2 regions of the Evansella sp. AB-rgal1 genome follow, and region 2 is predicted to be linked to the other one. Evidence: riboswitches for the same ligand, from Rfam matches in the RefSeq annotation. Region 2 holds a riboswitch; the other holds the start of a gene.
What was found. A riboswitch is a leader RNA that binds a small molecule or an ion and turns the genes downstream of it on or off. The one in region 2 is predicted to bind glycine.
Positions count from the first base shown of each region.

Region 1: another riboswitch for glycine. It lies ahead of gcvT (glycine cleavage system aminomethyltransferase GcvT); the one in region 2 lies ahead of ACERII_RS18330 (ACT domain-containing protein).

Region 1 covers NZ_JBGUAU010000025.1:45,156-61,080, forward strand. The annotation lists gene ACERII_RS18975 (helix-turn-helix transcriptional regulator) at 1-499, opposite strand, end outside; gene ACERII_RS18980 (YtxH domain-containing protein) at 745-1,185, shown strand; tRNA gene ACERII_RS18985 (tRNA-Gln) at 1,289-1,363, opposite strand; gene comGA (competence type IV pilus ATPase ComGA) at 1,510-2,589, shown strand; gene comGB (competence type IV pilus assembly protein ComGB) at 2,586-3,608, shown strand; gene ACERII_RS19000 (hypothetical protein) at 3,669-3,815, opposite strand; gene comGC (competence type IV pilus major pilin ComGC) at 3,966-4,292, shown strand; gene comGD (competence type IV pilus minor pilin ComGD) at 4,298-4,729, shown strand; gene ACERII_RS19015 (type II secretion system protein) at 4,716-5,048, shown strand; gene ACERII_RS19020 (ComGF family competence protein) at 5,056-5,478, shown strand; gene comGG (competence type IV pilus minor pilin ComGG) at 5,475-5,873, shown strand; gene ACERII_RS19030 (shikimate kinase) at 5,870-6,373, shown strand; gene ACERII_RS19035 (YqzE family protein) at 6,433-6,624, shown strand; gene ACERII_RS19040 (YqhG family protein) at 6,731-7,525, opposite strand; gene ACERII_RS19045 (DEAD/DEAH box helicase) at 7,542-9,182, opposite strand; glycine riboswitch at 9,433-9,528, shown strand; gene gcvT (glycine cleavage system aminomethyltransferase GcvT) at 9,861-10,958, shown strand; gene gcvPA (aminomethyl-transferring glycine dehydrogenase subunit GcvPA) at 10,994-12,337, shown strand; gene gcvPB (aminomethyl-transferring glycine dehydrogenase subunit GcvPB) at 12,334-13,800, shown strand; gene ACERII_RS19065 (rhodanese-like domain-containing protein) at 13,888-14,271, opposite strand; gene ACERII_RS19070 (lipoate--protein ligase family protein) at 14,443-15,273, shown strand; gene ACERII_RS19075 (vitamin B12-dependent ribonucleotide reductase) at 15,785-15,925, shown strand, end outside.
Region 2 covers NZ_JBGUAU010000023.1:59,921-75,845, reverse strand. The annotation lists gene ACERII_RS18340 (metallophosphoesterase) at 1-871, opposite strand, end outside; gene ACERII_RS18335 (PFL family protein) at 1,050-2,411, opposite strand; gene ACERII_RS18330 (ACT domain-containing protein) at 2,427-2,702, opposite strand; glycine riboswitch at 2,795-2,870, opposite strand; gene ACERII_RS18325 (NUDIX hydrolase) at 3,250-3,702, shown strand; gene ACERII_RS18320 (histidine phosphatase family protein) at 3,810-4,352, shown strand; gene ACERII_RS18315 (FixH family protein) at 4,455-5,270, shown strand; gene ACERII_RS18310 (hypothetical protein) at 5,503-5,922, shown strand; gene treC (alpha,alpha-phosphotrehalase) at 6,171-7,859, shown strand; gene treR (trehalose operon repressor) at 7,884-8,600, shown strand; gene ACERII_RS18295 (hypothetical protein) at 8,665-9,537, opposite strand; gene ACERII_RS18290 (PLDc N-terminal domain-containing protein) at 9,660-9,872, opposite strand; gene ACERII_RS18285 (YfhD family protein) at 10,079-10,243, opposite strand; gene ACERII_RS18280 (YfhE family protein) at 10,282-10,407, opposite strand; gene ACERII_RS18275 (TIGR01777 family oxidoreductase) at 10,647-11,546, opposite strand; gene recX (recombination regulator RecX) at 11,980-12,798, shown strand; gene ACERII_RS18265 (L-lactate permease) at 12,992-14,662, shown strand; gene ACERII_RS18260 (YfhH family protein) at 14,889-15,203, shown strand; gene sspK (small, acid-soluble spore protein K) at 15,296-15,448, opposite strand; gene ACERII_RS18250 (YfhJ family protein) at 15,597-15,863, shown strand; gene ACERII_RS18245 (metal-dependent hydrolase) at 15,916-15,925, opposite strand, start outside.

The DNA of each region.
Region 1 (15,925 bases), on a different contig from region 2:
CATCATAGTGAATTTCAGGATTTAGCCCTTGGTTTAAAGCTATTTTCTCAATAAATGTAACTTTTTCTTTTGGGTCCATTTGTTGTATATTTTGATCAAGCGACCCTAAGTATGACTTTGCTGACTCTAGACCAAATCGTCTTCCAGTTTCCACTAATGCCTCTTCACCAGCTTTCCCGAGAGATGCTAACGTTTCAATGGCAATCTCGGAAAGTCTCTGATAATCACGATATGGGAATTGGAGACTTACTACTTCTTCTGATAGATGATAGAAACGACTTGGTCTTCCACCTTTCCCTGTTTTTTTTGTATCGGATACTAGCATGTTAACATCTTCTAATTTTGTTAGATGAAGACGAGCAACGTTAGCATGTATTTTAAATGTATCTGCTATTTCTTGAACTGTTACATCACGATGTTGACGTGAAACATACTGATAAATTGAAAAGCGTGTAGGGTCTGATAATACACCGGTAATCTTTAAAGTCTGTTGTTCCATCACGATCCACTCCTATCATTAACTATTTCTTATTATAGTATAGGTAAAAATAGAAATAAATGCATTTTCAATTTATTAAACTGTTTTATATGAGAAAGTCATAAAATGTTCACGAAAGGATCTTAGGTATTTTTTGGAACATTTAGAATAATTTTTATGTTATAGTGGAAAAGTAGATGTTTAAAAGTAAAGGATTAGTGGAAAAGAAAGAGTAATTACTAATGATTTAAGAGAGGATGTTTCACATGAGTAAAATGGATACGAAGGATTTTTTAATTGGTACAGTTATTGGAGGAATTTTAGGTGCTTCTGCTGCAATGTTATTAGCTCCTAAGTCTGGGAAAGAACTACGATCTGATTTAAATGAGAAAGCTTCTACAGCAAAAGACAAAACAGTAGAATTTACAAATACAGCAATGGAAAAAGGGAATGAATATAGCCAATTAGCTAAAGAAAAGTCAGCACAATGGACACAAGTAGCGAAAGATCAATGGGATAAAGTAGCGGACAAGACCCAAACCGTGACGGAAAAAGTAACAAGCATAAGTGAAGAATTATCAAATGACATAAAAGAAATTGTGGAGAACCAAAAAGAAGAAGGAAAGCAATTGGCGGAGGAAGTAGTAAATGAAATAGAAGATACAAAAGAAAAATTGAAAGATGATCTAGAGGAAGTAAAAAATTAAATGGTAAATTAGCGTATTAAAAAAGTGTGACACATTGTCACACTTTTTTTAGTTGGAGTAAACCGTATTGTTTTGGAACTATTTTGGTTTACTCGGTATGTATTGGCTGGGATGGCAGGATTCGAACCTACGCATAACGAAGTCAAAGTCCGTTGCCTTACCACTTGGCTACATCCCATTGAATTAATGGAACAGTATATATGATTGCACGAAAAAAAAAAAATATACATTTTTTTTTTTTTGAAAAAAAGGATTCCTTAAAAACATGTCGAATTTGTTATTTGATTCACAATATAATTTTAAAAAATGGTGGTGGTATATGGAATGGATGTAGAAAAGAAAATAAAAGAAATTTTAACAACAGCTGTAAAGTTTCGTGCCTCAGATATTCACTTTGTACCAATGGAAAGAAATGCAGTTATCCGTTTTCGTATTGATGGTAACTTAGTTGAAATGGAAAAACTTCCAATATCGTTTATCGTAAAACTCATTAATCATCTAAAGTTCATCTCTAAAATGGATGTTGGTGAGCGTAGGCGTCCTCAAAATACGTCCATTGATATTTCGCTTGTAAATAAAACGTACTCCATTCGGCTTTCAACTTTTCCTTCAACAGCATATGAAACCCTTGTGATTCGTTTATTCCCCTATGAAAATCATCAATCTTTACATCAACTTTCTTTATTTCCTAAACAAGCAATAAAATTACTTAATATGATACGTGCTTCAAATGGGTTAATAATTATATGTGGCCCTACAGGAACTGGTAAGACAACAACATTATACTCTCTCCTCCACTCGAGCTTTTATGCTTGGAGACGGAATATAATTACATTGGAAGATCCAGTAGAACAGAAGCATGGGGATTTTTTACAAATGGAAATAAATGAACGAGCTGGTGTAACTTATGCCAGCGGTCTTCGTAGTCTCCTTCGACACGATCCAGACATTATTATGATTGGAGAAATAAGAGATGCAGAAACAGCTAAAATGGCTATAAGGTCTGCTTTAACAGGACATCTCGTTTTTTCCACTCTTCATAGTAAAAACTCTATTAGTGCTTTAAGAAGGTTACATGAATTAGGGATAAGTGTTATGGATTTGAAGGATACAGTAACGGGAATTGTGGCTCAACAATTAGTTAATATAGTTTGTCCATATTGTGGAAGCAGTTGTAGTAAATTTTGTAAAAGAGAACGCACAAGAAGGAGGGGAGCAATATATGAAATCTTGACAGACAATAATTTGAGAGATGCAATAGCTTGTTTAGATCACGATGGAAATCACGAGGGAGGAAAGTTGAAAATTACCACTTTAGATAATCTAGTTTGTAAAGGAATAGCATTAGGGTTTATTCCTGAAGATGAACATAGCATTCCTGAATGGGGTGGTAAAATTAAATGAAAAAAATATTTCGTAACGATTTAGAACGAAGCGATTGGCTTCTTCAGTTAGATGGGCTTTTACAGGAAGGGTTTAGTTTGTCTGAAGCACTTACTTTGTTAGCAACATACCAAACTGGAAAAAAGAAAGAGTGGTCTATTCACGTCTACGAATCATTATTAGATGGAAATGATTTTTCTAGCCAATTGTTACATGCTGGTTATACGCGTGAAGTAGTAAGTTCTATGTTTTTCTCGGAAAATTATGGTAATTTGCAAGAAGGGATCAAGAAGGGAGCGGGCATCCTAAAAAATAAATATGATTTAGTAAGTAAAGGTAAAAAACTATTACAGTACCCTGTTTTTTTAATAATTCTTTTGCTCGTATTGGTATCAATTTTAGCTGAAGGTGTATTCCCTCAATTTCAAGCCTTTTTTCAGTCGAACAATCAGCACCTACCGTGGATTACTCAGTTGGTAATTTCTACCGTTACATTCTTCCAATTTCCTTTTTTATTATACTTTCTATTGGTATGTTTTCTTATAGCGGCTTGTCTGAAAAAAACGTCCATTCATAACAAAAGGAATATTTTGCTTAAAATACCAATAATCAAAGATATTATGAAAACCGTATACACGTACCATTTTGTTTCTCAATTATCCCCAATTCTAAAAAGTGGACTGTCTTTATTTGAATCATTGAAACTATTAGAGAAGAACTCGAAAGTAGCATTTATCCAAAGTGAGTCTTCCGTTTTATTACAAGAACTAAGGCAAGGTACTCCTTTCTCAGAAAGTGTACTTAATCGTGGGATGTATGAAACACAATTACCGGCAATGATTCGTCTAGGAGAAGCAAAAGGTAGTGTAGGTGATGAGTTGGAAAGATACGGAAACTTTTTGATGAGGAAATTATATGAACGTTCAGAACGAGTTTTAATTGTCATGCAGCCTCTTATATATGGAATAATAGGTTTTATTGTGATGGTGTTATTCTTGTCCATGATGATGCCAATATTTAATATAGTAGATAGCTGGTAAGAAAAGGATTAAAAAACCCTCCCTAGTGAGAACTAAGGAGGTCATGTTTAAAAATATTTTTCACTCATTTCCGACTCTTGTAATTTCATCTTTTAAACTACTTTCGCTTACCCATTTTAATAAATTCAATTCTTTTAAAGTGAGTGTTCTGCCTAACCCATCCTTGAATTCTTTTGTTAATTCCGTATAGAGCTGTTGATTAAGCAATAACTTCCCCCCAATACAGTTGTTTTGAGTAATTGAATGTAAGTAATATTTATTATTTATTATAGCGTAAATAGTATTAAAATGATATAAATTATCGTTAATTTATAATCACATCTTCTAATTTTCATAATATGAAAGGGGTTTATTTTAATGAATATGATAAAGAAATTTCTAACCAAATGGAGAAGAAATGAGTCAGGCTTCACATTAATTGAAATGATGATAGTGTTGGTTATCATTTCTACCCTACTTTTAATTGCAGTACCAAATTTATCAAAAAATCAGGATCTTGCTAATAATAAGGGGTGCGAAGCAACGAAAGACCTAATTCGAGCTCAATTAATTTCCTATGAGATAGAAAAGAACATAAAAGTTACTGATTTGGAAGTCTTAGTAACTGAAGAGTATGTCGATACAATTATCTGCCCAAATAGTAGTACGAAACTAACGTTAGCGGACTTGTCGAAAAAAAGATGATTCGAATGAAAGATCATGGCTATACATTATTGGAGATCCTCGTAGTTCTTTTCCTTTTGTCAATTATCCTCCTGATATCTATTCCTAATTTTACTAGATCTATAAATAATAATGATGTAAATTACTTTTTTGAACAATTGGAAAAGGACTTGTATTCAACTCAAATGAAGGCTATATCAGAAAGTCTAACATTGCGTTTTCTCTTTTCAAACGATACTTCCAAATACACAATTGTACAAGGGATAACACCTTTAGAAGAAAGGCAATTTCCGAAAGGAATGATAGTAGAGAAAGGAACGTTAGGATTAAATGATTTGCGTTTTTTACCTGTAGGCACACTTTCAAACTCTGGCTCAATATTTTTTTATTATAAGGAGGATAGGTATGAACTCATTTTTCAATTTGTGAGAGGGCGATTTTATATTGAAAAAAGATAGTGGTTTTTCTTTCATTGAAATAATGATTTCTCTTGTTATATTTTCAGCGACAGTTTCTATCATTATTCCAGCTATTGTAAAAGTACAGGAAGAACGTCAGAGTATTAGAGAAGAACGATTGGCTGAAGAAATAATTCAACTAGTAATGTATCGAACTTACGTGGAGAAAGTGCCTTTTTTAAAAGAGGTTCATGTGAAACATGGAGTAACTTATTCCATTAACGTATCGGAGACCCCAAACTTAGATGGCTTATGTATTTCTTGGGAAGGAGAAAATAGAAGAGAATATGAAAGATGTTTATATAAACAAAAGAAGTGAGTCCGGTATGACACTTATAGAATGTTTGATTAGTATATCCATTTTCTTTCTGATCATTTCTATGATTCCCAATGTATATTCCGTTTGGAGACAAGGGGAAGAAAAGAAAATAATATACGAGGAAAAAGTGCTCTTTCTCTTACAATTACAATTGGATTTTCGTAATTCAACAGCATATTGGATTAATACAAATGAGACAATTCTCTACTTTAGTAGACCTTCTGATAATGCTACCGTACAATATGAATTATATGAAGATAAAGTAAGAAGAAGGGTTAATAGAACAGGTCACGAAGTTTTTTTACAGCATGTTAAACGAATAAAATGGAAACAAACAGTTTCAGGTTTGTTGATAACATTAGAAGGCATAGATGGATATGTTTATGAGGATTATTTATTTCATCCTAAATTTGTGGGGGAAATAAGATGAACATTGTAAAACAATCGAAAGGATATGCCTTATTAATTACCATATTTATCATGTTTCTTTTGTCTTCAACCTTTATGCATTATGTTTCCATTTATAGAATGGAAAAGTCTTTTCTTGAAATGGAGCAGGATTGGAATAATCATAATCATTTACTAATGACTGCTATGCAAGAGGTGTTATTATTAAAAGAACATGATCGCGGAAATCTAGTTGCAGGGAACATAGATTTACAAACAGGAACTGTGAATTACCAAATTGTCTCTAACTCTACAATAGAAAATACTATCTTTCTTTATGTAAAAACAAATGAAGGACAATATCGAGGCGCAAAGTTTACTTATAATAATCACACTGGTGAAATATCAAATTGGGTTGAGGGAGCACATATAAAATGAAAAAGGATATTATTTATTTGATTGGTTTCATGGGTTCAGGAAAGACAACGATTGGTAAAGCATTTTCAGTACTGCAAGGTTACACTTTTATAGATCTTGATGAATTTATAAAAGCAAAGCATGGAATGGAAATTCCTCAAATATTTAAAACTTTCGGAGAACAGGTTTTTCGAGAATGGGAAACTACTGCATTGAAAGAATGTAGTAAAATGGAGAAAGTGCTTATCGCTACTGGTGGAGGAATTATTGAAAATCAACGTAATTTTGATGTAATGAATCGTAATGGAGTCATTATTTATTTAAAAGCTGATTTTGATACAATTTATGAACGAATAAAACATGATTCCAATCGGCCAATCACACAAGAAGGATTAGAAGGTTTAAAGAAACGCTTTAATTTAAGATTACCTAAATATGAACAGGCTAAATTCACAATAGATACTGAAACTAAGTCCATTCAACAGACAGTAAGGGAGCTACAAGAAAAAATGGATGTATAAGATTTATTAGTATTTGGAAAAGATAGTAAAGAGACTATTTTGAAGAGAGTGTGATTAGGTTGAAAACCAATGATTACATTAAATATGTAACTCAACAGTTTGTATCCTATGTTGATCAACCACGAGATGAGAAGATTGCAAAAAGGAAAGAACGGAAAAATAGTAAAATCCCGAAATCCCAAAGTATGTTTGGGTTAATTCCTTTTGCTATATCTCAGTCAGTTAGTAAGTGGAAAAAATCTTATAAATAGTAGAAGTCATACAACAATGGTAGGTACGTATTGGATTTATCCAGTTTACGTACCTATTTTCTATATAGGAAGGCCTTCCAACCTTTGTAACCACCCTCATACGAATCTATCGCAAAGGGTGGTTGTGAATATAAAATAAACCACCGTTAATAATAGAAATCTCAACTTTTGGTTCATATTGTGATTTTATAGCTTCCCTTTCTTGATAATATGATTCTGGTTTTTCATCTTCATCATCATAGAAAGCAGATAATAACTGTTCATCCTTCTTTAAACGATTCATTGCTTCCAATGCCCACGTATGATCCTCTTTTTCTATCTCATTCATTAAGTGTGCTTTCATTCGTTCTATACCAGATTTAGGTTTAATAATGGGACTTACTGTAAAACAGTAATTTGGTATTTTTTCCACGAAGTTTCGATGAGAAATTTTATCATGCATATCACGAATCATTTCTCCTGTAATGAGGCTTAAGCCAATAGAAAAGAATTGATCTTTTTTATGGTCACACCGATATGACACGGAACCGTTAAGAAGAAGCCAAGGTCTAAGTGGTTCTGTTGCACCCGTGGTCTGAATTGATTCGTATAGTAGCGATTTGCTACCTAACTCTTTGGAAGTCTGGAAAATTTGATGAAGACGAGGAGAGCCAAAGTGAATAAGCTCTCCCTTTACATCTTCAGGAGCACTATTTGTGTTTGTAATTAAGGTTAGTCTCATTGGGTTAGGTATACCGTTTATTTTTTCAAGATAGTGCCAGTAGAACGGACGATTCATTAATGCTTTATCCATGTCAATTGATAACTGTATGTGTAAGTGACCATCTGATTCTTCAAGAATTTCACTTTCATTTTCAATAAAAAAATGCTTTATATAATCGTGAATCTCCGTTTGATTCATTGAATATACATCCTTTCTAACGGGCAATGATGGATGATAAATTGTCCATTTTTACTCTTATTTCTCCTTCAGATTCTGAGTGAAGAAGAATATTTGATACATGTTCTTCAAGTTGGTTATCTGCAAATTTCTCGAGAATATCGTCTAGTTTTCCAATAACCCCTTCAAAAAGACCAATCTTCTTATACAATAATTGTAAGATGTGATCTTCAATTGTACTTTGTACTGCGAAGTTATATATTTCTACGTCTTTATCTTGCCCAAGTCGATGAATTCGTCCTATTCTCTGTTCAATCCTCATAGGATTCCATGGCAAATCGTAATTGATCATCCGGTGACAGAACTGTAAATTAATCCCCTCGCCACCAGCTTCTGTAGCTATAAGAACTTGTGCCTGATCCTTAAAGAGCTGCTTCATCCAATCCTTTTTGCTTCTTTTAAATCCTCCTCTGAAAGGTACCGATCGAATTCCATGCTGTGCTAGATACCATTGTAAAAAAAGTTGTGTAGCTCGATACTCCGTAAATATGATTACTTTTTCATCGGATTGCTGAATTAGAGACAATACCTTCTCTGCTTTTGAATTGGTAGTTACAGCATTAATCTTTTCTGCAATAGATTGCAAGTCATTCATAATGCTGGGATAACTTTGGTACTGCTCCATTAGGTTTTTTAATGTCATGAAGGCCGCTTCTCTACTGGAGCAAACTTCTCGTTGTAAGGTTAATGTTGTAAAGGAAATCCCTTGTCCAGCGTCTCCGCTGTTTCTACTGTATATGTTCTTTAATTCACTTACAGCATCATATAATTGTCTTTCTTCAGGAGTAAATGTAATTGGTACTGTTTCCACTTTCCGTTTTGGCCAATTCATACCGGAATCAGATCTTCTATTTCGAATCATCACCTTTTGAATCAATTCATTCAACTGTTCATGGTCTTCTTCATTTTTGTATTTTTCTTCGAAGCTAGATTCATCGCCCAAATATCCTGGTTTTAATAAAGAAATTAAATGGAACACTTCACTTAATCGGTTTTGTACAGGGGTAGCAGTTAAAAGAAGACAAAATTTCTTCTTTAAACTTCGAACAAATTGATAATTTTTTGTGTTTTTGTTTTTTAATTTATGAGCTTCATCCACGATGATAAAGTCGTAATCAATATCTTGAATAACAGAAGCGTGTGGCTCTCGTTTTGCTGTATCAATTGATGTTACAGTGATATCCACATGCTCCCATGCAGGACGTTTTCGTTGCTCTATTGCCGGTATAAAGAATTTTTCATTTAATTCTCTGCACCATTGGGTAACGAGAGAAGCCGGAACTAAAATTAGTACTTTTTTTACAAGACCACGTATCATATATTCTTTTAATATTAGTCCAGCTTCTATTGTTTTTCCTAAACCCACTTCATCTGCTAAAACAGCCTTACCATTCATCTTTTCAATAACTGTTTGCGCAGTTTCATACTGGTGAGGGTAAATTGTTAAGTCGGGTAGATGCTTTGTTGCCACTAGTCCATGGAAATTTTCGATCAACTTCTTTTTTCCTGCAGTTAAAGCCATGTTGTACTTTGACCAATTCCCTAGTCCTCGGTTGTTTTCAATAGAGTCTAGAAATTGATCTGTCCAGTCCTCATCAAACTTTATACTAGGTATCATTCCCACTTCCTCCTTTCAGAAGTAAAAGCCCTTATCCTTGTAGTGTAGTCATATTTTCGTTAATCTAAAAGAAAGAATGCAATATAATTTCGTTAAAAAGAGTTCCTTTTAGTAACAGAAACTTTGAAAAAAGAAAAAGTGTATTGCCAGGAAAAAAAGAAAAGTGGTAACATGTAAAATAGAGGATGATAATCTTTTTTAGTATGGACGTATTTGTTAACAAACATGTAAGGACTACTTAATATTGCGAATGATTTTAAGGGGAGAGATCGTTCTATATAGAACGACGCCGAAGGAGCAAGTGGAATTCCATGAATCTCTCAGGCAAAAAGACTCTTATTTGACGCACCTCTGGAAAGAGCTCGTTTACTCGGGCCACCCAAGGGGCAACCTTTTTTATGGCTAGACGAGATAATAGGTACTGTTTAATCTTAGTAAACTAGAAAATCGCGACACGCGATACAATCATTAGTTGCTATCATCAAATTTAGCCTACATAAAAAAAGGAAAAACTCTCAGGTAAGAAAGACAGAGACATGCTTATACTACATTGTAGGCATGTCTCTGTCTTTTTTGCCTATTTTTGTGTAAAAGGAGTAATTCACGGGTTCGAATACGCTTGTCTATTTGTCATCTTTTATCATTTTATTGGTTCTTATTATTATGGAGGTGGAACAATTGTCAGGTTATAAAACGCCTTTATACGATGTTTATGCACAGTATAATGGAAAAACGATTGATTTTGGGGGATGGGACCTTCCTGTTCAATTTTCAAGTATTAAAGAAGAGCATGAAGCTGTCCGTACGAAAGCGGGATTATTTGATGTATCTCATATGGGGGAGATTGAGGTAAAAGGAAAAGATGCATTAGCTTTCCTTCAAAAAGTCCTTACAAATAATGTCGCTAAAGTGAAAGATAATGCTTGTCAATATTCAGCGATGTGTTATGAAAATGGTGGAACAGTAGATGATCTGGTTTTGTATAAACGTGGGCAAGAGGATTATTTACTTGTTGTTAACGCCTCTAATATAGGAAAAGACTTTGAATGGTTAAAAAGTCATGTTACTAGTAATGTAGAAGTTACGAATGTTTCAAATAGTTATGCACAGATAGCAGTTCAAGGACCATTAGCCGAGAAGATTACTCAGAAACTAACATCAACAAATTTATCTGAAATAACATTCTTTAAGTTTAAAGAGGGCGTATTGTTAGCGGACAAGAGCGTGCTCATTTCCCGAACAGGATACACGGGGGAGGATGGATTTGAGATATATTGTAATCCGGATGATGCGATAATTCTATGGAATTCCATATTGAATGCAGGAAAAGACGAGGGAATTGTACCTTGTGGGCTAGGAGCAAGGGATACCCTTCGATTTGAAGCACGCTTACCGCTATATGGGCAAGAACTAACGAAAGACATCACTCCTATAGAAGCAGCGATTGGTTTTGCGGTAAAAACGGATAAAGAAGAAGACTTCTTAGGGAAAGAAGTATTAAAAGAACAAAAAGAAGGTGGACCATCTCGAAAGCTTGTAGGAATTGAAATGATTGATAAAGGGATTCCTAGAACGGATTATGAAGTGTTTAAGGATGGGGAAAAAATAGGTTTTGTTACTACTGGAACTCAATCACCTACATTAAAGAAGAATATAGGGTTAGCTATATTGAATAAGGAATTCACTGCATTAGATACAGAAGTAGAGGTACAAGTACGTAAGCGTCTTTTAAAAGCAAAGGTAGTAGCTACACCATTTTATAAGCGTTCCAATTAACATGCTATAAAACAAGAAAAAGGGGATGAATTATCGTGAAATTTCGTTACTTGCCAATGACGGAGCAAGATCAAAAAGAAATGATGGATACAATTGGAATTGACCATATTGATGAGCTTTTTGCGGATATTCCAAAAGAAGTTCGTTTTAAAGAAGATCTGAACATAGAAGAAGCGTTAGACGAAACAAGATTAGTGAAAGAGATGCAACGTCTTGCTGGGAAAAACCTCAATCTGAAAGAGGTTACTTCCTTTTTAGGTGCTGGAGTGTATGAACACTATATTCCTACTGTTGTTAATCATATGTTACTACGTTCTGAGTTCTATACTGCGTATACACCATATCAACCAGAAATTTCTCAAGGTGAGTTGCAAGCAATCTTTGAATTTCAAACGATGATTAGTGAATTAACGGGGATGGATATTGCAAATTCATCTATGTATGATGGACCTACAGCTCTTGCAGAAGCTGCGATGATGAGTGCAGGGCATACGAAAAAGAAAACTATTCTTGTATCAAAAACAGTACATCCAGAATCTAGAGCAGTGTTAAAATCAAATGCAAAGGGGCAAAACCTTACTGTTGTAGAAATTGATGAAAAAGATGGTGTTACCGATCTAGATCATCTTTCAGAACAATATGGTGACGATACTGCATGTGTTGTTGTTCAATATCCTAACTTTTTTGGAAATATTGAAGATTTATCAGCAATTGAGTCTATTGCACATAAAGGAAAAGGGTTATTCGTAGTTTCCTCTAACCCACTTAGCTTAGGCTTATTACAACCTCCAGGAAAATTTGGAGCAGATGTAGTTGTTGGAGATGTGCAACCGTTTGGTATTCCTACACAATTAGGTGGTCCTCACTGTGGATATTTCGCAGTAACTAACAAGCTAATGCGTAAAGTTCCAGGTAGATTGGTTGGTCAAACTAAAGATCAAACAGGAAAACGTGGATTTGTGTTAACGTTACAAGCAAGAGAGCAACATATTCGTCGTGAAAAAGCTACAAGTAATATTTGTTCTAATCAAGCACTTAATGCACTTGGTGCATCCATTGCTATGAGTGCATTAGGCAAAACTGGTGTCAAAGATATTGCTAATCAAAATATTCAAAAAGCACACTATGCAAAAGAGGAATTAAGAAAACATGGTGTAGAAGTGGTATATAGCGCACCGACTTTTAATGAATTTGTAATCCGCCTATCAAGACCAATTAAAGAAATAAATGAAGAATTATTAGCAAAAAACATTTTAGGTGGTTATGATCTTTCTCGTGATTACTCTGATAAAGAAAATATGATGCTAGTTGCCGTAACAGAATTACGTACAAAAGAAGAAATTGATGAGTTTGCATCAGTATTGGGGGGAGTCAAATGAATATACAACAAGATCAATCATTAATTTTCGAAATAAGTAAAGAAGGAAGAGTTGGGTACAGCTTGCCTGAACTTGATATACCAGAAATAGATATCAATGAACTTGTTCCATCACAGTTTCAACGTAAAATTGATGCAGAACTTCCTGAAGTTTCAGAACTGCAAATTGTTCGTCACTATACAGCTCTTTCTCGAAGAAACCATGGAGTGGACTCAGGTTTTTACCCTTTAGGTTCTTGTACGATGAAATATAATCCAAAAATAAATGAAGATGTAGCAAGATTTCCTGGTTTTGCTCATATTCATCCATATCAACCAGAGTCTACACTCCAAGGTGCTTTAGAGCTAATGTATAAGTTACAAAACTCCCTAGCAGAAATTACAGGGATGGATGCAGTGACACTGCAACCGGCAGCAGGTGCTCATGGTGAGTGGACTGGCTTGATGATGATTCGTGCATTTCACGAAGCCAATGGAGATACTCAACGTACAAAGGTTATTGTTCCTGACTCTGCACACGGTACGAATCCAGCATCTGCAACCGTTGCAGGTTTTGATTCTATTACTGTACGTTCAAATGAAAAAGGATTAGTAGATCTAGAACACTTACGTGAAGTAGTAGGAGAAGATACTGCAGCATTGATGTTAACGAATCCTAATACATTAGGACTTTTTGAAGAACAAATAGTGGAGATGGCTTCAATCGTTCATGAAGCAGGTGGCAAGCTTTATTATGACGGTGCGAATTCCAATGCGATTTTAGGAATTACTCGTCCAGGAGATATGGGATTTGATGTTGTTCACTTGAACTTGCATAAAACATTTACAACTCCACATGGAGGAGGAGGACCTGGCTCTGGTCCGGTAGGTGTGAAAGAAGAGCTTGTTCCATTTTTACCTAAACCAATGGTAGTCAAAGATGGCAATACTTATAGATTTGATTATGACATCCCTCAATCTATTGGTCGTGTAAAGCCGTATTACGGGAACTTTGGAATTAATGTAAGAGCATATACGTACATTCGTACAATGGGGCCTGTGGGCTTACGAAAAGTTTCGGAATTTGCAGTGTTAAATGCGAATTATATGTTCCGGCGTCTAGAACCGTTTTATGATGCACCATATACACAGCATTGTAAACATGAGTTCGTATTATCAGGTCGTAGACAGAAGAAACTAGGGGTTCGTACATTAGATATTGCAAAACGTTTATTAGACTTTGGCTATCATCCGCCAACGATTTACTTCCCATTAAATGTGGAAGAATGTTTGATGATTGAGCCAACTGAAACAGAATCTAAAGAAACGTTAGATGAATTTATTGATGCTATGATTCAAATTGCAAAGGAAGTTGAAGAGAACCCTGAGATCGTTCAAGAAGCACCACACAATACTGTGATCGATCGATTGGATGAAACTACTGCAGCAAGAAAGCCAATTCTACGTTATACAACAGAAGCTTAATAAAAAAACCTCTTTCCTTAATAAGGGAAGAGGTTTTGGTTTAATGAAGGTAACAAAATACTTATATCTACGTCTAGTCGAACTTTTTTACTTTTTTACCTTGCCTGTCCACTTTCTAAATCCACCTTTAACAGTAACAATTTCTTGAACCCCACGTTTTTTACGAAGGAACTTTGCTGCTTGAATACAACGAGAACCATTTTGACAATAAATATAAACAGGCTTGTCAGGTCGCACCTCATTTATCCGTTGGCGTAATTGGGATAATGGAATGTTACGAGCACCCAATATATAACCTGTTTTATATTCTCTATCTTCTCTTACATCGATAAGTTGTGCCTTACGATAGTTTTGGATGAATTCCTCTTGTTCTACTGTTTTTAAATAACTAGGTTTTTTCATACGTAGAATCATGAAAATGATTAAAGCCAAAGTCAAAATAATGAGAATCCATGTCGATAATGTAGGCATCAGACCACTCCTCTTTCTCTATCTATTGTTTCTACTCCATTATAAATGATATACGTAAATAACAAATCATGCAATTACTTAAAAAAGAAATATGTGAGCACTCTATTTTCATGCTCGCCATTTTTCTTGTATGATAGGTAAAGAAATACATTATTTGTGAGGTAGTGAGATATGGAAACTTGGTTTTTTGTAGATTCAGGAAAAAAAAGTCCTGCTTATAATATGGCTTTAGATGAAAAGCTAATGGACTGGCATCGTGATGGAAAAATACAGCCGGTAATACGCTTTTACGCTTGGAACCCTGCCACATTATCTGTCGGATATTTTCAAAAGGTTGAAAAAGAAATTAATATGGATGTTGTTCGAAAACGTGGATTAGGTTTTGTTAGGCGACCTACTGGAGGACGAGGGGTATTGCATGATGATGAACTAACGTACAGTGTGATCGTATCTGAAGAGCACCCTAATATGCCTGCAACTGTAACGGAAGCGTACCGAGTAATTTCAGAGGGGTTACTTCAAGGATTCCGCTTATTAGGTTTACAAGCAGAGTTTTCTATTCCAAGAACAAAAGAAGAAAAAGAACAATTAAAAAATCCTCGATCTGCTGTCTGTTTTGATGCGCCCTCATGGTATGAACTAGTGGTGGAAGGTAGAAAAATTGCTGGGAGCGCTCAAACGAGGCAAAAGGGTGTTATACTTCAGCATGGTTCCATTATCCGAACCTTAGATGAAGATATGCTCTTCGATCTATTTACATATTCTAGTGAACGTGTACGACAACGAATGCAATCAGCTTTTAAGAAAAAGGCCGTAGCGATTAATGATTTATCAGAAAAAGATATTCAGTTAGATGATATGAAGAAAGCATTTTTTACAGGGTTTGAAAAGGGTTTGAATATGGAATTGCAAGCATATGAACTTTCGGAGGAACAAGAAAAGGAAGTAGAAGACTTAGTCAACTTGAAATACGCAAAGGATAAATGGAATTTTAAATACTAAGCTTTATATTTAATTAGAAATTGACTTGTTTTAACGGAGGCTGGTAAGGAATGAGAGGTACTCTCTTTTTTATCACCCTCTTTTTTTGGTGGTACTTTGTCGTTAAGATGCGAATTATGTAGAACACAATGTGTATTCTAGTGCAATTTTTAAAATCTATCATTTTTAAGAAATAGTAGTATTTAATCTCTATTTTTCTATAAATTTCTCGCTTTTAGTAAGAATATCAAAGTTGACAAATCCTATGTAAAGCTTACTGAAATCAATATATAGTATTTTTGTGTTTAATCGTAGTACAATATATTGATGTGGTTCCTTAAATGTGATATAGTAAATCTTGCATATAAGCGCACTGGCATATGTTGCCAACACAACTAAGATCATATGTAACAACTAGATATAGTAGACTTTGAACTACAATCACTATCTATTGATAGTAGGATGGAAGTTAAATTAAGTAGAATAATGCCAAAATTTGTAGGAAAGGGAGCGGAGGCCTGTGACGACATTTATGTCAGAAAAAACGATCAACATAGAGGAACTTAATCAAGATATTAAGCAGTTTCCTCAAGTGTTTCCAGTTACTCCAGATATGAAAATAAAGCAGAGTGGAGTATCGCGGTTGGTCATGTTAGACCGCTATACATTTAAA
Region 2 (15,925 bases):
ACTTTGCTACCAACTCCACTACAATAATCTCTGGTCGATTAAATAGTCTTTGAGGAATGATGCTATTTCCGAGACCACGATTCACAATGAGAATAGAGGAGTCTAGCTCATGCATTCCTGCAGTATACGTTGGGAATAAGCCCTGGTTAGGAGCAACTAACCCGCCGATAAACGGCAAACGAACCTGTCCTCCATGCGCATGACCGGAGAAGATAAGGTCCATTTCATGGGAAGCATAAAGACCTAAATGCTCAGGACGGTGAGATAAGAGAATAGTATAGTTGTCTGGAAACCCTAGTTCCTCAGTTATCGAGGAGAGTTGGTCGTTAATAAACTCTCTATCATTTCCGGGGCTGCTCATAGGATCATCGATGCCTAGAATAGTTATATGTTGATCACCCATAGCAACTTGTTCAAATGTATTTCTTAGAACGATAACTCCATGTGTCTCTAATTGTTCTTCCAACTCTGAAAATCCAGTACTATACCATTCGTGATTTCCTGTAACGAAATACACTGGTGCTAGTTCCACAAGACCCTCCATTAACACAATACCTGCTTCTAAGTTTGGTTTAGAATGATCTACTAAATCCCCTGTGAAAACAATGATATCCGGTTCAAACGTTTCTACTTTTCTAATAAGAGTCTTTTGATTTTCTCCAAAGTATTTGTTGTGCAAATCGGAGAGCTGAACAATTTTATATCCATCGAAGTTAGATGGTAGTTTTTCAGATTGTATTTCAAGTTTCGTCACGGTTAAAACATTGTTTTGTACATATAGAAATATGGATGTTGCCCCAATCAAAATAACAGCAGTGATAAATACTTTGATCCATTTATGTTTTTGAAAAATGAGAAGTTTCCGTTCCACCCTATTTTCTCCTTCGAATGCTAGATTTTCAGTTTAGTATAGCACTAACTTTTGGAAGTGAATAGTGGGCAGGAGGTTCTTGAGTTGGGGGCCATTGTAGTATCACCTACCACGGTAGCAGGTTAGACAGGATGGCATGTAATTGGTGTAGTTCCACCAATCACACGCCTCCCACAAGTTAATTAATCAACGCCTGCAAAGGAGCTGGGATTCTTCCACCACGGCTAATGAGTTTTTCCGAACTAAATGGGTTTACGCCCATAACAGGTGCACGACCCAATAGACCACCAAATTCGACCATTTCCCCTTCTTTTTTCCCAGGAACAGGAATAACACGAACAGCTGTTGTTTTCTTATTAATCATGCCAATCGCAGCTTCGTCAGCAATAATCGCCGATAACGTTGCAGGAGTAACATCCCCTGTTAGGGCAATCATATCGAGTCCGACGGAACATACACAGGTCATTGCTTCGAGTTTTGATAGTGTTAGGGCACCTTCTTCAATTCCACGAATCATCCCGTTGTCTTCGCTAACAGGGATGAAGGCCCCGCTTAAACCACCAACATAAGAGCTGGCCATAGCTCCACCTTTTTTCACAGCATCATTCATTAAAGCAAGAGCAGCGATTGTTCCATGAGTTCCAACTCGTTCTAACCCAATTTCTTCAAGGATTTCTGCAACACTATCGTTCATGGCATTTGTTGGAGCTAATGATAAATCCATGATTCCAAATGGTACACCAAGACGTTCAGCAACAACACGGCCTAGTAATTCTCCAGCGCGAGTAATCTTAAAAGTAGTCTTCTTAATAACATCAGACACTTGACCTAAGTCAGCATCGGGATAGCGTTTCAATGCATTTAGTACAACACCCGGTCCACTAACACCAACGTTGAGAACGACTTCCCCTTCGCCAGCACCGTGAAAAGCACCAGCCATAAACGGATTGTCTTCCACAGGATTACAGAATACAACGAGCTTGGCACATGCAATTCCGTTCTGGTCCTTTGTTAGCTCAGCGGCATTCTTGATAATTTCTCCCATTTGGCGAACCGCATCCATATTAATTCCCGTTCGTGTTGTAGCAACGGAAATAGATGCGCATACTCGTTCAGTAACGCTAAGGGCTTCGGGTAGTGCGTCAAGTAACACTTGATCTCCTTTTGATATTCCTTTATGAACGAGTGCCGAATATCCACCAATAAAGTCTACCCCTAATTCCTTGGCTGCGCGGTCGAGGGTTTTCGCTAATTCAATTGCTTCTTCCTTCGTTGCATTTCCAAGAATTTCAGCAATAGGGGTAATAGAGATACGCTTATTAATAATAGGGATTCCATACTCTTTTTCTACTTGCTCAGCAACAGATTTTAAGTTGCTTGCATAACCAGTAATTTTTTCATAAACTCGTTTATTTAATTTGGAAAAATCGGAGTCAGCGCAGTCTCGAAGGTTGATTCCCATTGTCACAGTTCGAATATCTAAGCTCTCCATTTGCACCATTCGTATCGTTTCTTGTATTTCCGCAAAAGCTATGTTCATCCTCAATCTCTCCTTTTACACTCGGTGCATTGCTTGGAAGATATCTTCTAGCTGAATATTTATTTTCAAACTGAGTTCTTTACTAGTTTCTTCAAATTTTTCATGTAATAAGTCTAAGTCATCTAGCTCTGACACATCTACTAACATCATCATCGTAAAGAAATCTTGTAGAATCGTTTGGCTTATGTCGAGTACATTGATATTGTTTTCTGCTAAAACTGTTGTTACCTTCGCGATAATACCAACTTGGTCCTTTCCAATGACACTCACTATTGCACGTTTTTGTTCCATACTAGTCACCTCTATCGTGTTTTTAAAAATAAAAAAAGATTGGATTACATCCAATCTCAAATAGGCAATAGAATAACGAACAAAAATCATCCTGTTACTCTCCTGTCCTTTTGCCTGAGATTGTGAATCCTTCGGCGCCGCTTATGCGGACTCTCCAGAAGCTGCTCCCGCTATAGTTTTATCCATAGCATTCACCGCGTTTTATTAAAGTGTGTGTTCAAAAAGGAGGATAAAAAGGATCGAGAAGTTCGAGGCGGCGTAGCTTTGAGTACCGGAACGTATACAGGTAATACGTGAGGAACGTAAAAGCAGGCCAACGAAGAAATTCGATGTGTGAATTTTACCGGACTTTTTGAACAACCTATTAAAGTGTTAAAGTGATAGTATCAGTTTTTCCCTAACTAGTCAATTTAGTTCATAAACTTCAATATATCGTCATAATTTGAAATTGCAATCAATATATAAAAATATACTGTAAAAAATTCAAATTATTTGGTAAATATGATACTATTTGATTATTGCGTATGTAAAACATAGAAGGTGAAGTATGGAGTATGTGAAAGATTTACGTAAATTAGTAGGAACGAGACCATTAATTTTAGTTGGTGCAGCAGTTCTAGTATTTAATGAAAAGGAAGAGTTGTTGTTACAACAGCGACCAGACGGTGAGTGGGGATTACCAGGAGGACTAATGGACTTAGGAGAATCGCTAGAAGATACCGCAAGAAGAGAGGTTCAAGAAGAAACTGGATTACTTCTTGGAAAACTTAGGTTTCAACGCATATTCTCTGGACCAGAGTTCTATATCAAGTTACCAAATGGAGATCAATTTTATTCTGTAACCGCTCTCTATGAATCAAATGATATAGTAGGAGGTTCTTTGAAAGTAGATGGAATAGAATCTATACAGGTGTCCTACTTTCCTATCGAGGAACTTCCGAAAGAGATGAAGAAAAATTTTCGTACATATATAGAATGCTATCTAAAGGGATATAATTAGAAAGAAATTATATGTAATCTTTGAAAGAAAGACAGTCCATTTACCTAAAAAAGAGTAAGAGAAATAACATTACATTTCTTTATACTTTAAAAAGGAGCACTGTAAACATGCAAAAAATTTACATTGTAAGACATTGTCAGGCAGAGGGGCAGCCACCAGAATCTTTGCTTACGGAAGATGGGGTTCAACAATCCTTTGCTTTAGTAAAATTATTTTCAAAGATTCAAATTGATCGTATAATAACAAGTCCATTTCAAAGAGCAATTGATTCAATTAAGCCTCTTTCTGAGGATAGAGACATGGATATAGATATAGACCCAAGACTTTCTGAAAGAATTTTGAGCACGGAAGATCTGGATGATTGGTTGGAAAAACTAGAACGAACCTTTGAAAACATGAATATAAAGTACGTAGGTGGAGAATCCAGTGAAGAAGCATTAAGTCGTGTGGTAAGTGTCATAGACGACATCGTGCAAAGTGAAGATGAATCTACTGTAATCGTTACTCACGGAAATTTAATGGCATTATTATTATATTATTTCGATCATAAATTTGGTTTTGAACAATGGAAACGGTTATCAAACCCAGATGTGTTTTTATTAACTTTAGATAAAAAAGGTGTGAATGTGGAAAGAATATGGAAGGAATAACATATTCTTTCCACTATTTTTATGCAGTTAATTATACATAGTAGCTACTATCGTATACAATATAGGGGATAGAGAGTACATGTGATAACTGAGGTGTGTAAAATGAGTCGATATTGGAAAATAGGTCTATTTGTTTTGTCTTTCATTATATTTTTAACTGCGTGCGGTGATTCAAATAATCACCAACATGGTTCTCAACCGGAGCTTAATTTTGCTCCACTAGAAGTAGAGATTATTGCTCCTGAAGAAGCAGATCCTTTTGAAGATGTGATATTGCAAGCCTTTGTTACTCAAGGAGATGAAAAGGTGAACGATGCTAGTGAAGTGTTGTTTGAAATTTGGCAGCGTGGAAACAAAGACGAAAGTGAATTTGTGGAAGCTGACTTAACAGAGGAAGATGGAGTCTACGAGATCGTCTATCAATTCACCGAAGAAAATCTTTATTTTATTCAACCACATGTGACAGCGCGTGACATGCACGTGATGCCAGTGGGCGAAATCATCATTGGTGATGTACCTGAAGATATCTTGGACGAAGATCATGAAGAGCAGGGTGGTCATCATGATCATGGCGATCACGGTCATGAATCTCATGGTGGCGATCATGGCCACCACGAACTTCATGAGCACATGAACGTGGAGTGGAAATCTGCTGAAGAAGTTTCAGTAGATGGGGAAGTAGACCTTATTGTTGCAATTGAGTGGCATGGAAGTCCTTGGTCAAATGGAGAAGTAAGATTTGAAATATATCAGCACGGTGACGAAGTTCATCAATGGCTAGATGCAGAAGAAGTGGAGAACGGAGTATATTCTCTAACACATCGCTTTGAGGACGCGGGTGACTATCATGTTGTCATTCATATAGAAGATGATGAATTACACGAACATGTGGAGCGGAAAATTATTGTGGTAGACTAAATCGTTTAAGTGTTGACCCATGGTTCCTTTAAGGAACCATGGGTTTTTTGGTTAAAAGATAAGAAACCTTTTTGAACTTAGAAAGTTGTCTAGCTCCAGGCGTCATCGGCTCTTCGTAATCTCGTTTGCAAAGATACATAGAAGCATATTCACTTCAATTCCCGAAGGAGCGGAAAGAAGGTGGCAAGGGGAATCGAAAGTCCACTTCAATTCCCGAAGGAGCGGAAAGAAGGTGGCAACGGGAATCGAAAGTCCACATCAATTCCCGAAGGAGCGTGAAGAAGGTGGCAACGGGAATCGAAAGTCCACTTCAATTCCCGAAGGAGCGGAAAGAAGGTGGCAACGGGAATCGAAAGCCCACTTCAATTCCCGAAGGAGCGAGAAGAAGGTGGCAACGGGAATTGAAAGTCCACATCAATTCCCGAAGGAGCGGAAAGAAGGTAGCAACGGGAATCGAAAGTTCACTTCAATTCCCGAAGGAGCGAGAAGAAGGTGGCAACGGGAATTGAAAGTCCACATCAATTCCCGAAGGAGCGAGAAGAAGGTGGCAATGGGAATCGAAAGTCCACTTCAATTCCCGAAGGAGCGGAAAGAAGGTGGCAAAGGGAATCGAAAGTCCACTTCAATTCCCGAAGGAGTGGGAAGAAGGTAGCAACGGGAATTGGAAGTCCACTTCAATACCCGAAGGAGCGGAAAGAAGGTGGCAATGGGAATCCCAATTTCCAATTCATTAACATGATCATTTGACTTAACTTGTATATACAAATTACAATAGAATTACAACAAAAACTAATCCCACACCAAATTTTACTTTTGAGAAATGAAATGTAGGGCATGACTAAAATAGGTCACCTTATAAGAAAGAGAGACAAATAGTGTTTTCAGTATGGAGGGTATGCTATGAACATGAACGAATGGTGGAGAAAGTCCGTCGTTTATCAAATCTATCCGAAAAGTTTTAACGACACAACAGGCAATGGTGTAGGAGATATTCAAGGGATAATCGACAAATTAGATTATTTAAATGAACTAGGCGTAGATGTGATCTGGCTTACACCTATTTATAAATCACCCCAAAATGATAATGGTTACGACATAAGCGATTATTACAACATCCACGAAGAATATGGCAAGATGGAGGATTTCGATAGGTTACTAGAGGGTGCACATAATCGCAACATAAAAGTAATCATGGACATCGTGGTGAACCACACTTCCACAGAACATCAATGGTTCAAAAAGGCTGCTTTATCAAGAGACAACCCATACCGTAATTATTATATTTGGAAAGATTCAGTGGACGGAGCAGAACCAACAAACTGGGAGTCCAAATTTGGTGGCTCCGCTTGGGAATTCGACGAAAACACAGGCCAATATTTCTTACACCTTTTTGACGTAACACAAGCTGATCTCAACTGGGAAAACGAAAGTGTTCGTGACGATGTGTATGACATGATGCACTATTGGTTCCAAAAAGGAGTGGACGGCTTCCGACTAGATGTAATTAACTTAATCTCCAAAGATCAGAGGTATCCAAACGATGATGGCTCTACCCAACCAGGAGATGGTCGCAAGTTTTACACCGACGGACCACGGGTGCACGAATTTATGCAAGAAATGAACAAACAAGTTTTTTCCAAATATGACGTCATGACTGTCGGAGAAATGAGTTCCACAACGATAGATCATTGCATTCAATACACAAACCCTGAACGAAATGAGCTCAGCATGACATTCAACTTCCATCATTTGAAAGTGGATTATCCAAACGGAGAAAAGTGGACAAAGGCTCCTTTTGACTTTCAAAAGCTAAAACAAATCCTTTCCACATGGCAAGTGGAAATGAATAAAGGTGGCGGCTGGAACGCCCTATTCTGGTGCAACCATGACCAGCCAAGAATCGTAAGTCGCTACGGAAACGACGAAACGTATCACAATAAATCAGCCAAAATGCTCGCAACAACCATACACATGATGCAAGGAACCCCGTACATTTACCAAGGGGAAGAATTCGGAATGACCAATCCGAAATTTGAATCAATTGACCAATATCGCGACGTAGAAACCTTAAACATCTATAAAAAAATGAAAGAAGAAGGCCGCACAGAACAAGAAATCATGGAAATCATCAAAGAGAAATCCCGTGATAACTCACGAACACCTGTGCAATGGAACAGCACAGAGCACGGCGGCTTCACAACGGGCACACCGTGGATCAATGTCACAAACAACTATAAGGAAGTTAATGCAGAGCAGGCAATCTATGATCCAGACTCCATATTTTATTTTTACAAAAAGCTCATTCAGCTCCGAAAAGAGTACGACATCATCACCCACGGAGATTATCAACTCCTGCACGAAGGCGATAAACAGCTATTTGCATACATTCGCGAATACGACGACGAAATACTCTTGGTAGTCAACAACTTCTACGAAGAAACTGCCAAATTTACTTTTTCAGGAAAACAAAAGTTAGCGGACTATCACTGTGAACTAATCCTATCGAATTACGATGATTCTGAAGCAAACCCATCTCACATAGCGTTACGACCGTATGAGTCGCTTGTTTATCATTTAAAGAAAGAATGATACACTTATTGATGGTGATGCAGAATGAAAAATAAATATCTTCAGATTTATCAGGACCTTGCAGACGATATTCGTAAGGGGAAATACGCTCCACAATCGAAACTTCCATCAGAGCATGATTTTATGGAAATGTTTGATACATCGAGAGAAACTATTCGAAAAGCATTAACGCTTCTTGCACAGAACGGGTTTATTCAAAAAGTGCAGGGGAAAGGTTCCATTGTTTTAGATGCGAAGAAATTTGATTTTCCTATTTCAGGTCTCGTCAGCTTTAAAGAGCTTGCCGACCAATTAGGAGGGAACCATCAAACCCATGTAGAGAAGTTAGAGTTAGTTACACCGACTGTTGAACTTGCAACGACCCTCAAACTCCCAACAAAGGGAAAGGTATGGGAGGTTCATCGAGTAAGGGAAATCGATGGAGAGCGAATTATCCTGGATAAAGACTTTTTTAACCAAGAATATATTACTACACTTACGAAAGAAATCTGTAAGAATTCTATTTATGAATATATTGAAAATGAATTAGGCTTAAAAATAAGTTTTGCGAAAAAAGAAATTGTTGTCGTTGAACCAACAGAAGAGGATAGAGAATTGCTGCATCTCGAGGGATTTTCCAATATCGTCGTTGTGAAAAATTTCGTCTATTTTGATGATGCAAGTATTTTTCAATATACAGAATCTCGCCATCGACCAGATAAATTTCGTTTCGTGGACTTTGCAAGACGAACACATCAATAAAAAAGGGGCTGGAAAAGTTGAAATACAACTCTTTCAGCCCCTTGTCTGTTGTTGGGTGATTTTATTAACCTGTTTTCTTCTTTAATTCTTTCACAATGGAATGTTTCAAAGTTCGGTCTTGAATCATTTCTTTTAACCAATCCTTTGGTGCTTCACCAGTTTCCTTTTTCACACGGTTGAAAAATTTCCCAAGTACATGACGTAAAACATTGGAATAATATATATGATCCATTCGTTTCGCTGTTTGTAATAGCTTCTCAATCAATGCTTGTTCTTGCATTGGAATATGTTTTACTGCTTCATAAAGGAATTCTTCAACAATGTCCTTGTGGTCATGACTTAAATAGTAATTGGAGATTTCATCAATCAGTTGTGGCTGACTTTCAATATGCTTTCCTAATATAGGGATAAGAGAATCGAATCTGTGTAGAGTTAAAAATTGGAAAGACTTTACTGGGTTTGCTTCATCCACAGCAATCCTTAGTGCGTCTATAATTAAGGAGTTTTCTGATTTACCTTCTGTTATTTGAAGAGTCAGAAGACGAGAGGGCCATAGGTGTTTAATATCTTCTAAATGCTCATCTATTAGATGTTTTTTGATGTGCTCGTTTTTCATTTTTGCATCATCTACGGATTTTAAAGAGTCCCTCAAATCGTCTTGAGTAACTTTATGACGTTTTTTTCTTTCTACGATTTGTTTGTATCTTTCTAATGCTTGAGCTGAATCTTCTGTTGTTTTGTTAGACAAGTAGAAAGAATCAAGGAATTTCCCATCATGATTAATGACTGCAAAAATAACCGGGGCATCTTGATCAAACAAGAGGACATTCTTCTTTTTTTTGCCGCTATGTTCCTCATATTTCACGACATAATAACGTTGATTTGTTCCATCCATAAATACTTTTTTTCCTAACAAGCAAGGCGTTAATGAACTCATACGCTCACCTATCCTTTCATTAATTCATATTTTTTACAGTTCAGTACGTGTATTGAAATGTGTACTTACTTTTACAATGGAGTTGAATGAAAGGAATTTTCTTAGATGTATGGTTCTTTGAATCATGCATCCTTCCGAATCACTAAATAAACGATAAGGCCAACTACAGGGAAAAATAATGTGCCTATTAAAACAACGATACTGAATTCTTTACTATTTCCATGCCGCAATGAATCTCGATAAGCCCAAATACTTGTAACGATGTTAAGTATAAATAACCCTAGGCCGATCAAGAGAAACAAAAATAGAAAAACTGGAAAATCCACCATCATCATTTTGATCTATTCCCCTTATATAAAAATTAGTTACACTCTAATGATACCTTTAATTTCTTCTTTTGAACACCGAAAACGAAAAGAAAGTTTATAGTGTCACAATATTTTAAAGGGGGAGGGGATCTTACATGAAGTTTTTCTTTGATAAAAAAAGCGAAGTTCTTTCATGATTGCAAAGAGGAACCATGAAAAAGCTTCGCTTTTAATTATATATTATCTTTGTGTACTCTTGTATCTGCTGCTTTTGCACGTGCTTGAGCTTCACGATCTTCTACATCAGCAAGTTCCTCGGAATACTCTTCCTCAATGTTTACAGAGATGTCTTCTGTGTCTTGATTGTTTGTATTAGTGCGATCTTTTTCATTATGCATAGAAGGTCACCCTTTCATCTGGTTGTTGGAAAGCTAGATTATAAATTTCCTTTTGAACGGTTAAAAGCTCGATCAGCAGCTTTAAACTCATGTTGATATAATACTTCTTGAGTTTTACTTAACACTTTTCGCTCGTCTTTAATCTTTCTTTTCTTGCTTTCCATTTCGCTCACCTCATTGTTTTATTGTCCTAACTAGTATGACCATCAACAGGAAAAGTTATACAAATGTCGACACTTTTCACATGCAGTTTTGGCTGGAGCTTCAAGGAGCACGAACGGAGAAAAGAAAGAAGAGTTGGAGTTGCATGATCGTGGTGCAATAGTTGCGAGACAATCCCAAGATTGGAAGTGGAATTGCCTCGTCGCCGCAACATCGTCATAAAGAATGAACATAAAGTACTCTATGATAATAAATCTTTAATAGCTGGAGTCAACTCAGGAAATTGGAACTGAAAATTCGCTTCTTCTAATTTTTTCGGTAAAACACGCTGGCCTTCTACAACCAACACGCTCATTTCGCCTAATGCCACACGCAGGAAGAACCCAGGAACAGGTGCCCAGTATGGGCGTCCTAACTCAGCAGCAACTGTTTTACCAAACTCTTTCATCCGTACTGGATTTGGAGCAGTTACATTAACAGGGCCTTCTAATTGCTTGTTTTCTATGCAAAAAATAAGTGTGTTTGCTACATCTTCAATGTGTACCCATGACATCCATTGTTGACCAGATCCTAAGTTTCCTCCAATAAACAATTTGAAGGGAAGTAACATTTTTTTGAGTGCGCCTTCATCTTTGTCGATCACCATTCCGAATCGGGAGAATACCACACGCACGTCGTCCGATGCCTTTGAAGCTGTATTTTCCCATTCACGAACAACCGTAGCTAGAAAATCACTGCCGGGATGACTGTCTGCCTCGGTAAAGGTGTTCTGTATGGATGTTCCGTAAAAACCGACAGCAGATCCATTTACTAGTACTTCCGGTTTCTTTTTAAGGGCTTTAATAATTCGCACAACTTCGTTTGTAGCTGAAATTCTGCTTTGTAAGATTTCTTCTTTCTTTGCTTTCGTCCAACGTCCACTATTTAAATTTTCTCCTGCTAGGTTTATGAAAGCATCAATTCCTTCTAGCTCTTTCTCGGGCGTAGAGCCTTTAGACAACCATTGAACAAACTGAACACCTTTTTTTTGTTTATTGTTAGGATTTCTTGTCAAAATATAAACGTCATGATTCAATTCAATTAATTTCGAGCTAACCGTTTTTCCTATGAATCCAGATCCACCTGCGATTGCAATTTTCATAGAAACCCCTCCTCATATAGCTAAATTATATACACCACATTCCCTTTTTAACAGAAATACGAAACATTTTTTCAAGGACCAGCTCTTACACAGACTCTGATATACTTGATAGGTTAACCACTTATTGAGGTTACGGATTTTCAGTAGACTTCCATCAAAGTGATTATTTCACCATGGAATATGAAAATACTCAATGAGTATTGATAGTATTTTTAACTATATATGCAATGGGCGCAGGTCCACGAACTCCGGTGGGAAGCAGAGTAAAGGCGAGACACCGCAGCGACGGAGTCGTGAGGAGGCTCAGCAACTCCCCACTGGAAAGGAGTGGGCTGAATCGAATGGAATAATAAACAACAAAGTTAGTATTACTAGATAGTCTGTGATACGTATTTTCAAGGTAGATATGATAGTATAAGGAGGAGGTGAGAGCATGCCCATAATATCCAAAATAACAATTGCTAAAAAAAGAAAAGATAGATTTCACGTATACATAACAGATCCAAAATCCAAGGAAGAGCAGTACGGTTTTACTGTCTCAGAGGACATTTTAATACGTCGTCACTTAAGCAAAGGATTAGAATTGTCGGAAGAAGATATTGAAACAATTCGCTCGGAGGATAATATAGATAAAGCTTTTCAAAAAACGCTAAACTATCTTTCCTATCGGATGCGCTCGGAAAAAGAGGTATTGGATTATCTAAAAGATATGGATATCCCAAACGAGAAGGCTCTACAAATTTTAGACAGACTAAAGGAGCTACAGTTTTTGGATGATCAAATGTTCGCTAATGCTTTTGTTCGAACGAAAAAAAACACACAGAAAAAAGGTCCTAAGCTTATTGAGCAAGAATTGTATGAAAAGGGAATTTCTCAAAAACGAATTGATGTAGCACTTCAAGAATATCCGCTACAAGAACAAATAGATAATGCGATTGCTGTTGCAATCAAAAAATCTTCTAGTTATCGTTCTGATGGTCTACGCATGAGAAAACAAAAGCTATATCAATTTTTGCTTCAGAAAGGATATACTTCCAATGTTATCAATGAGGCCATAGAGGTTAGTTTGAAAGAGCAAGATGTAGAAGATGTTGAATGGACGGCGCTGAATAAGCAAGGAGAAAAGGCACTTAAGAAGTTTAGTAAATATGATGAGTGGGAACAAAATCAACGGATAAAGCAGCAGTTATATCAAAAGGGCTTTACTATGGATTTAATTGACCGTTGGCTTCAGGGAAATAAAGAGAGATGAACTACATTTTTCATAAATTAGGGTGGAATAGGGGAATGTAACAAGTATGTATAGAGGTCTCTTACATGCTTTTTATACATAAGAAATACTTAACCTTCTAAAGGGGTAAAGCATAAAACCTATGTTGTTGCTATTAAGTACTTTGCGATAAGCTAAGTATTTAATAGATTTTACATAAAGAAAGGAAATGGATATGAAGACGATTGTAGCACTCACTCCTATTATATCTGTCATGTTATTTCTTGTTGTATTTCGATTTCCAGCAGTGAAAGCAATGGCAATTAGTCTATTTGCAACGGCTGTATTAGCTGTAGTTTATTGGCAAGTACCGTTTCAAATTATTGCAGCTTCCATGATTGAAGGCATCATTGTAGGTATTTCTATTTTATATATTGTTTTTGGGGCGATCTTATTATTAAATACGTTAAAACTTTCAGGAGCAATAGACACGATTCGAACGAGTTTTATGGGAATAACAGGGGATCGGAGAGTTCAATTAATTATTATTGCCTGGCTATTTGGTGCATTTATTGAAGGGGCAGCAGGATTTGGAACACCACCTGCAATTGGTGCTCCTTTACTTGTAGCGCTTGGTTTTCCACCACTAGCTGCAGTGGTTCTAGCGTTAATTGCTGATAGTAGTCCTGTTTCTTTTGGGGCTGTTGGTACTCCCGTAATTGTCGGGATTGATCAAGGGTTGCAGGAAGGCGCAACAATAACGCAAGTTGCTCAATCGTATGTAGCGGAAAGCGGAGGTATGTTTTTTTTCCTTCGAGAGATAGCTGCACAAGTGATGCAAATTGACATTATCGTTGGAACAACCATGCCTCTAATAATTGTCGCTATGCTTACTCGTTTTTTCGGGGAAAACAAATCATGGAAAGAAGGACTAGCTATCTGGAAATTTGCCATTTTTGCTGGTTTAAGTTTTACTGTTCCAGCTTTTCTCGTTGCTACGTTTTTAGGACCTGAATTCCCTTCTATCTTTGGTGGATTAGTGGGCCTAGCTATTGTGGTTCCAGCGGTGAAAAAAGGATTCTTGTTACCAAAAGAGGAATGGGATTTTCCTAAAAGAGAAAACTGGCTTGAAGGATGGATTGGTAATTTAGATGCAAATGATACGGATATGAAACCAAGAGTTCAATTGTCACTAGTAAAGGCGTGGATTCCTTACTTGCTTGTTGGCTTTATTCTTGTTTTAACACGACTAGAAGTTTTACCTTTGAAAACATTCCTAAGAAGTATTCAAGTAGGCTGGTCTGATATTTTGGGTTCCAATATAAGTGCAAATTTAGAGCCCTTTTATTTACCAGGCTTTGTTTTTCTAATCGTTGTAATTTGTACAATATTTATTCATGGAATGAGCGGTAAGATGGCCATGGCTGCATTTACACGTTCAGGTACAGCGGTTGTAGGAACTGCAATCACACTATTTACTGCCGTTCCTATGGTGCGAATTTTTATTAATTCAGGTGTAAACGAAAGTGGATTGCTCAGTATGCCACTTGAATTAGCGAACACAGTATCTGCGTTAATGGGAGGAGCTTGGCCTGTCGTTGCTCCATTCATTGGTGCGTTGGGCTCGTTTATCTCTGGTAGTGCAACCTTTAGTAACATGATGTTTTCTTTGTTTCAGACGAGTGTTGCGGATCAAATCGGAGCTGACCCTCGGCTTATCCTTTCCCTACAGATATTAGGAGCTAATGGAGGTAATATGATCTGTGTTCTAAACGTGGTTGCAGCAGCTTCTGTAGTTGGACTTGTTGGAAAGGAAGGAACGATTATAAGAATGACCATCGTTCCAATGCTCTATTACGCGATTTTTACAGGGGTAATAGGCTTAGTGTTGTCGGTGTTGAGGTGATGACACTCTTAGGGGTGGAAAAAAGTACTTTGTTTTCCATATGTCATTGGGTTTTAGCGGAAATGGAAAACAACGTGCGTTTAATTTCCGTTAAGAGCTGGGATGAGAGCAGAAATGGAAAAACACCCGAAGTTTTCCAAAACAAAATGCAAATTCCTTTTCCACAATTTGTTCTCCATTTATAATATGATTAAATGGGACTACAAAGTTTTAAGAGGGGGCCATAATGGATAAGAAATACAGTGAAATGACACACCAAGAGCTAATGGACGAAATTGCTCAACTAAAAGTAAAAGCACAAAAGGCCGAACAAATGGGGATGATCAACGAATTTGCTGTGCATGAACGTAAAATTACAATGGCACAAGCGTATATGATGGATCCATCTGTATTCAAGCCAGATGATGTTTATGAAATTAGGAATTCAGAAGCAGAAACATTTCGTATTGTTTATATGAACGGGGTATTCGCCTGGGGGCATCGAAATAATGGTCAAGAGGAAGAGGCATTGCCAATTTCCTTGTTGGGATCGAAAAAGTAGTAAAAAGCTTCTGGAGCAAAGCAGATGATTTGAAGGTAAAAAGTATCAAAAGGTCGGAATGACCCTTTGATACACACAACAAATCGAAGCTCTTACTCATTTTCTCTATGAGAAGATGCTTGCATTCTTTCCGCTGGATGAGTATTTATGGTTCCATCTGCTCTTCGTGAAGCATATTGAGCCTTTGCTCGTGGTACACCATCAATGTCCTTATGATGTGGAAAACCTTTTGCTTTATTTCGCAATGAAATACCCTCCTTCAATTGTAGGAAGTAACAAACTTCCATGGAAAACCACACTGTTTTTCCGAAAAAAAGTTTAATGGAGCATTTATAGTGTGCGATGCTTACAAAATAAAATGAATTGTAATTCTTGACAAGGGGGTTCAAAAAGGTGAATGATTATTTCGAAAGATTAACAAATCGGTTGTTGGAGCACAATGACAACATGTCTTACTCGGAAGCAAGAACGTGGATTGAACTCTTATGGGAAGATTTTGAATCCACTTACGCGAAAGCTGGACACAAATATAAAGGGAAAGATATGACAGAAAAAGTCTTATTAGAATGGATAGATCACTACGGACCTCGGCTTCATGAAGTGCTGCTAGAGAAGCCGAAATACCGTGAGTTGTTTGAAAAAAAACGTTTTTATCATTAAGAGGGAAAAGGGTGTCTAAAAGGTTACAATCAACCTTTCGGACACCCTTTTGTTAGGTGGGT